Regions from separate parts of the Lysinibacillus sp. AR18-8 genome, predicted to be linked through region 1. Evidence: riboswitches for the same ligand, from Rfam matches in the RefSeq annotation. Region 1 holds a riboswitch; each other region holds the start of a gene.
What was found. A riboswitch is a leader RNA that binds a small molecule or an ion and turns the genes downstream of it on or off. The one in region 1 is predicted to bind S-adenosylmethionine.
Positions count from the first base shown of each region.

Region 2: it holds a riboswitch for S-adenosylmethionine, as region 1 does, so the genes downstream of both, metK (methionine adenosyltransferase) here and BFM98_RS16640 (cyclase family protein) in region 1, are expected to answer to the same signal.
Region 3: it holds a riboswitch for S-adenosylmethionine, as region 1 does, so the genes downstream of both, metA (homoserine O-acetyltransferase MetA) here and BFM98_RS16640 (cyclase family protein) in region 1, are expected to answer to the same signal.

Region 1 covers NZ_MDGU01000023.1:81,483-83,744, reverse strand. The annotation lists gene BFM98_RS16650 (AraC family transcriptional regulator) at 1-679, shown strand, start outside; gene BFM98_RS16645 (YuzC family spore coat inner layer protein) at 800-1,198, shown strand; SAM riboswitch class I at 1,280-1,385, shown strand; gene BFM98_RS16640 (cyclase family protein) at 1,475-2,212, shown strand; gene BFM98_RS16635 (DedA family protein) at 2,235-2,262, opposite strand, start outside.
Region 2 covers NZ_MDGU01000026.1:45,438-47,699, reverse strand. The annotation lists gene pckA (phosphoenolpyruvate carboxykinase (ATP)) at 1-593, opposite strand, end outside; SAM riboswitch class I at 983-1,101, shown strand; gene metK (methionine adenosyltransferase) at 1,360-2,262, shown strand, end outside.
Region 3 covers NZ_MDGU01000006.1:21,070-23,331, forward strand. The annotation lists gene BFM98_RS04800 (TrmB family transcriptional regulator) at 1-37, shown strand, start outside; gene BFM98_RS04805 (hypothetical protein) at 60-446, shown strand; gene BFM98_RS04810 (nucleotide excision repair endonuclease) at 501-872, opposite strand; SAM riboswitch class I at 1,076-1,187, shown strand; gene metA (homoserine O-acetyltransferase MetA) at 1,311-2,246, shown strand.

The DNA.
Region 1 (2,262 bases):
TCTACAGAAAGTGCCAGATATCGATGTACAAAATAGAGAAATGGATCGACTCTTTTACTATAAGCCAACTTTAATTATGTTAGATTCTGGTGTAGAGCGTTGGGAATCCTTTCAGCACTTAGATGAAGTAGCCCCCGTCTGCCATCTTTCACACCCTGGAGAGAATTGGCAATCTACTTTATTTAAAATTGCAGATCTAACAGGAAAAACCTCCTTGATGCAAGACGTAATCCTACAATATGAAGATAAAGTACAACAAGCAAAAGGAATTCTTAGCAAATCTGTTTATGGGCAAAGTGTAGCATTTCTCCGTATTTCAGCCATTGGCATTACTCTATATGCGGGTCCTGAATGTGGCTATACGGGCCCCATTTTATATCGTGACTTAGGTTTAATGCCACATTCACTAGTATGGAGTATTCCGCACAATCAACGTAAAGCACAACTGACATTTGCTCAATTGTTGCAATTAGATGCTGATCATTTATTTATTACCTTTGATAAACAACATTCCATTTATGAAAATGAGGAACGTGCTATTTTAAAAACTCCTACTTGGAAAAACCTAGCTGCCGTTAAAAGCAACTGTGTCTATGAAGTAGACTTTTTAACATGGATGAATTATGGCATTTTATCACATAGTAAAAAAATTGATGATGTCTTAAATGTACTTGGCTAAAAGGAAGCTTACTTTAGCTTCCTTTTTCAATGATTAGGACAAACATTGCACTGCTAATAACACCGAAAGCCGTTTTGCTACATAAGATAGGATATCAGTTATAGGATAGGAGGAATGACCTTGTATTACAATCCTTATCCGTATTTTGTGCATCCCTATCATTATCCAACATCGCCTATCGCTAATCATTTTGCCATTAGACCCTTTTCGCAACATCTAGCAATGCCGACCAATAATCCTTTTCCACCTGTCGATACACACAAATTAAAAGCTTCAGCATCACGGATAAAGGCAATGATGCAGCAAGCCCAATTACTTACGGATAAAATAGATAGCTCCCAACAATTCGCACATGATTTAATGAATGCTGCTCAACTTTCAAATAAAACAGAGGTTGAAAAATTAATCACATCAACAGGCATTACGATGAAATTTGAAACAAACTATACACCAGACAGTTTTAGAATACGTCTTATTGATAATGATTGTTGTGGAGTCACCTTAAATTTGAATTGGTGAAAATTCCTAGTGAACTTGTAAACTATAAAAAACTATGCTAAAGTGTTTGTATTGTTATTTCTGAAAATTCTTATATTACTTTTCTTATCAAGAGAGACGGAGGGATTGGCCCGATGAAGTCTCAGCAACCAGCTAACAGTATGGTGCTAATTCCAATTGGCAAAATGATCAGCCTTGAAGATGAGAAGAAGAACTACCGTTGTTGCAGCAGGAGTCCTCTTCTATTAGGGGACTCCTTTTTATTTACAACTATTTTTACAGAAAGCAGGGAAATCGATGTCTAATGAACTTTTACAAGCATTGCAATTATTAAAATCGAAACAGTGGGTTGACTTAACACATACATTCGGCCCTAATTCACCACATTTTTTTATGTTTGAGGACGCTAAATTTGAAACATTATTTTCTCATAAGGACGGTTTCTTCGCTCAACAATTCACGTTCCCTGGTCAATATGGCACACATATCGACCCACCCATTCATTTTGTGCGAGATACTCGCTACTTAGAAGAATTAGAACTAAAAGAGCTTGTTCTTCCCCTTGTTGTTATTGATAAATCACAAGAGGCTGCGAGCAACCATGATTTTTCATTAAGTGTTGAAGATATTCTTGATTTTGAGGACAAGCATGGAGAAATTGAAGCAGGAACATTTGTAGCATTACGCACAGATTGGAGTAAGCGCTGGCCAGATAAAGAGGCTTTCAGTAATAAGGATGCAGATGGACATAACCATATCCCTGGCTGGGGTTTAGAAGCTTTACAGTTTTTACTAAAAGAACGCAAGGTAAGCGCAATTGGTCATGAAACTTTCGATACGGACTCTGCTGCTGATTTTCGGAAAAATGGCAAGCTAGATGGCGAATATTTTGTGCTTGACCAAGACACCTATCAAATTGAGCTAATGACGAATTTAGACAAGCTACCTGCGAAAGGCGCTATCATCTTCAATATCGTACCTAAGCCAGAAAAAGCATCTGGCTTCCCTGTGCGCTCATTTGCTATTTTGCCATAGTCGGTATAGCGTATACCGACTTTTATGTTTGTCCATTTCTTTTTTTGAAT
Region 2 (2,262 bases), on a different contig from region 1:
TTTTTCATTTCACCAGCATATTCTGTACCACCAATTAAAATAATTTTCTTTTCAAGTGATACGATGATGAATGTTTCAGAAGCAGTACCATCAACCGCAGGATCTGCTTTAAAGTTAGGAGCTGAGATGACAGTGAAGTCGGCAACATGAGAAGCTAATTCATCTGCTGTTGGACGGATAAATAATTGATGAGCAAAAAGATTGTGCCATGCGTATTCATTGATAACTTGAATGCTTAATTGTGAGTCTTTGTCAGCACCTGCAAAGCCTTTGAATACGAATAACTCGTCACGTTCTTTTAAATATTTTATTACTTTTACATATAGGTTATCGAACACTTCAGAAGAAATCGGTTGGTTGACTTTACCCCAGTCAATTTGATCTTTTGTGCTTTCTTCTTCTACCGTATATTTATCTTTAGGTGAACGACCAGTGTATTTGCCAGTTTCTGCACGAACTGCGCCATCTACTGTTAACATTGCTTCACCACGAGATGTAGCTTTTTCTGCTAATTGTGGTACTGAAAGTTGAACATTAATGTTACCGCCGTTTAATAATTCCTTCAGTTCGTTTGCAATTTCTACTGAATTCATCGATTAAATACCATCCTTTTTTATAGTATTCCCTTGATTTAGAGGGATTTTTTCTTAATTTCAAAAATAGTATAACACAATTGCTTAAATAATCTATACTAATTAAGAAATTATTTTAGAGTTTTTACCACTTTTCAATAAACTGACAAAAAATAATGTTTTTCGAGTAGAATACCATCAATCCTACTGTAATTAGGCACGAAAATTGAGCCACACATATGTTACCACAAGTAGCTAGGTATGTTGTAGGGATTAATTTGCTTCTATTTACATCATCATCCAAGTATGAAAAGTTTTTGTGTAATAAGTTCTTTCCTTTCTATACAGTAATACATAAGAAAATATTTGACAATGTTCGACCTTTTCAGTAACATGAGATTGAACGGATACTCTTATCCCGAGCTGGTGGAGGGTCAGGCCCTGTGAAACCCGGCAACCTGCATGAACTATTTCACGACATGCGTTGGTGCCAACCTGATGCAAGGGAACATCCCTTGAACGATAAGAGTGAAAGGTTACGCAGTCATTATTCCTTTCCTCATGTAAAGTAACGTGAGAAAAGGATTTTTTTATTGTTAAAAATCAATATAAAGGTAAGTATATGTAGTTCTTTCCTTATTATAATGACGGATCTTTCGAAATCCTCGTGTTAAAAGCAGCAGTAACGGCTTGAGAGTTCAATCCTTAGGAGCGGACTTGACATGGGTAATGAGTACCGTATTCATACACAACTACTTATTGTAAGAGTATTTAGGAGGAAAACCAAATGACAAACCGTCGACTGTTTACATCAGAGAGTGTAACAGAAGGACATCCAGATAAGATTTGTGACCAAATCTCGGATGCCATTTTAGATGCTATTTTAGCAGAAGATCCAAATGCACGTGTAGCGTGTGAAACAACTGTAACAACAGGATTAGTATTAGTAGCAGGAGAAATTACTACTTCTACTTATGTGGATATTAAAGGTATTGTTCGTGACACTGTAGCTGAAATTGGCTATACACGAGGTAAATATGGCTTTGATGCTGAGAACTTAGCGGTGCTTGTGGCAATTGGTGAACAATCACCTGATATTGCTCAAGGTGTTGATCAGGCATTAGAGTCACGTGAAGGCTCTATGACAGATGCTGATATTGAAGCAATTGGTGCTGGTGACCAAGGCTTAATGTTTGGCTATGCATGTAATGAAACACCAGAGCTAATGCCATTACCAATTAGCTTGGCACACAAATTAGCACGCCGTTTAACAGAAGTACGTAAATCAGGTGAACTTGCCTATTTACGTCCTGATGGTAAAACGCAAGTAACGATTGAATATGATGACAATAATGTACCGGTTCGCGTGGATACAATTGTTATTTCAACACAGCATGATGAAGAAGCAACACTTGAACAAATTCAAGCAGATTTAAAAGAATTTGTTATTGCACCAGTTGTACCGAGTGAATTATTAGATGCTAATACGAAATACTTCATCAATCCAACTGGCCGTTTTGTAATTGGTGGGCCAAAAGGTGATGCTGGATTAACAGGACGTAAAATCATTGTTGATACATACGGTGGTTATGCACGTCACGGTGGTGGTGCCTTCTCAGGTAAGGATGCTACCAAGGTAGACCGTTCGGCGGCATATGCAGCACGTTATGTAGCGAAAAACATCGTAGCA
Region 3 (2,262 bases), on a different contig from region 1:
GATTGCTAAGGAGCGTAAAGCTTTTTTCTTAGAATAGTCGTATAAGGAAGGGGAGTTACTTGAAAAAATTCGTGTTGCTAGGTTTAATAAGCCTACTAATGCTAGGAGCCTGTAATGCTACACCACCTACCGATCCACCAACGATTCATGAGCTAACGGTTGTCCCAGATAATGTCCAAAAAAATATCGTTTCTAATGACAGAATACAACTATTGCATGAAAAGGATGCTCCATATTACCTTGTTTATTATTCAAAAGGGAATGTATTGGCAAGTATTACAGCTGAGGGAAATAGGCTTATTATCCAGTTAGAAGAAGGCAGCGAGCAAAGGAAAGAGGCACAACCCTATGTTTTTAAAATCACCGTCAAGAATCCTGAGCTGGATACCATTGATTTGCGAATAAACGGTCAGAGTACGCCAATTGATCGTATGACCATTATGTGATAAAAGAAACCGAAATCCCTTTAGAAATGAGATTTCGGTTTCTTTACGTGATGCCTAATAAAAGACTTTGTCTACGTTATATTTAGAGCGGAAAGTATTAATCGCATATGTTTCGTAAATTTCACGTTCCATTGGATCTTCTACTTCATAGACTTCAATTTTGAACACTTCATCACGATGGTTTTTCATCGGAGATACATTATCCTCGAAATGTTTTTTAATACGTTGACGAATTTTACGTGCTTTCCCAACAAACAATAGCTCATTCTTGTCATTATAGAATAAGAAAATGCCGCCTTTATCACGTGTGATTTTATGGAAGTCAATAAAACCGAAGTAAGGTGTGATTGGCACATCACCTGGTTTTAAATCTTGTTCACGTTGACGGATTACTAGATCTGGTTTTGGAAATTCAATTTTAATCAAACTATTCACGTTCCTCTCTCTTACTAAAAGTATATGGTAACATAATTACGGCATGTTTACCATAAATTTTAAATGCAGAAACACCACATATAGCAAGCTTAGTGTACATCAAATGAGCAAGGAACATGCACATGAATCACAAAATATTCTATGAATTATTGATATTCTAACTAGTTCGTGTTACAATTCAAGATAATTAAATAATCTTATCAAGAGAAGCTGAGGGATTTGGCCCGATGACGCTTCAGCAACCTCTAACAATCGTTAGAAAGGTGCTAATTCCAGCAAAGGATTTTTTCCTTTGAGAGATAAGAGTGGACGTGAAAAAAATCCTTCTCATTCTATCTCGTATGGAATGAGGAGGATTTTTTAATTTCATTGCATTCTACGCAAGCAAGATTTGCTAAAAGAGAGTGATTATAGAGAGGGGAAAGCAAGATGCCAATTAATATTCCGAAAAATTTACCAGCTGGAGAACATTTACGTGAGGAAAAAATCTTCGTCATGGAAGAAGATCGTGCGAAAACACAGCAAATCCGTCCATTAAATATATTAATATTAAATTTAATGCCTGAAAAAGAAAAAACAGAGCTCCAATTATTACGTTTATTGGGGAATACACCATTACAAGTGAATATTACCTTTTTGAATACAGCCACACACGAGTCTAAAAATGTGAGTAAATCCCATTTGCAGCTTTTCTACACAACGTTCAATCAGATTCGACACCGACGCTATGATGGTATGATTATAACTGGTGCGCCAGTAGAAAAAATGGCTTTTGAAGAGGTCAACTATTGGCAGGAAATTTCAGAAATTATGGATTGGTCTAAAAAGAATGTGACATCCGTGCTACATATATGTTGGGGGGCACAGGCTGCATTGTATCATCATTATGGCATTGGGAAGGTTGAGCTTTCTGCTAAATGCTCAGGCGTCTATTCCCATGTGATTACAGATTTAACTGTAGATTTGGTACGTGGCTTTAGTGATTTATTTACTGCGCCCCATTCACGCTATACATCTGTTTCGATTGACGAGGTTCGCAATCATCCAGATCTACGATTATTATCCTATTCAGAGGATGCTGGGGTATTTATTGTACAATCAAAAGATAATAAAAATATTATGATTACGGGGCATCTAGAGTATGATGCGACAACGCTAGCCGATGAATACAGTCGCGATGTGGCGAAGGGCATAGATATCGCCGTTCCTGTAAACTACTTCCCGAATGACGATCCGACACAAGTGCCGATGAATACATGGCGTGCCCATACGCATCTATTATTCTCTAACTGGTTGAACTACTATGTTTACCAAGAAACACCATATGAATGGGATTTTGTAGATGAAATCGAATATCATATTTAATTAATAAAAAGTCTAA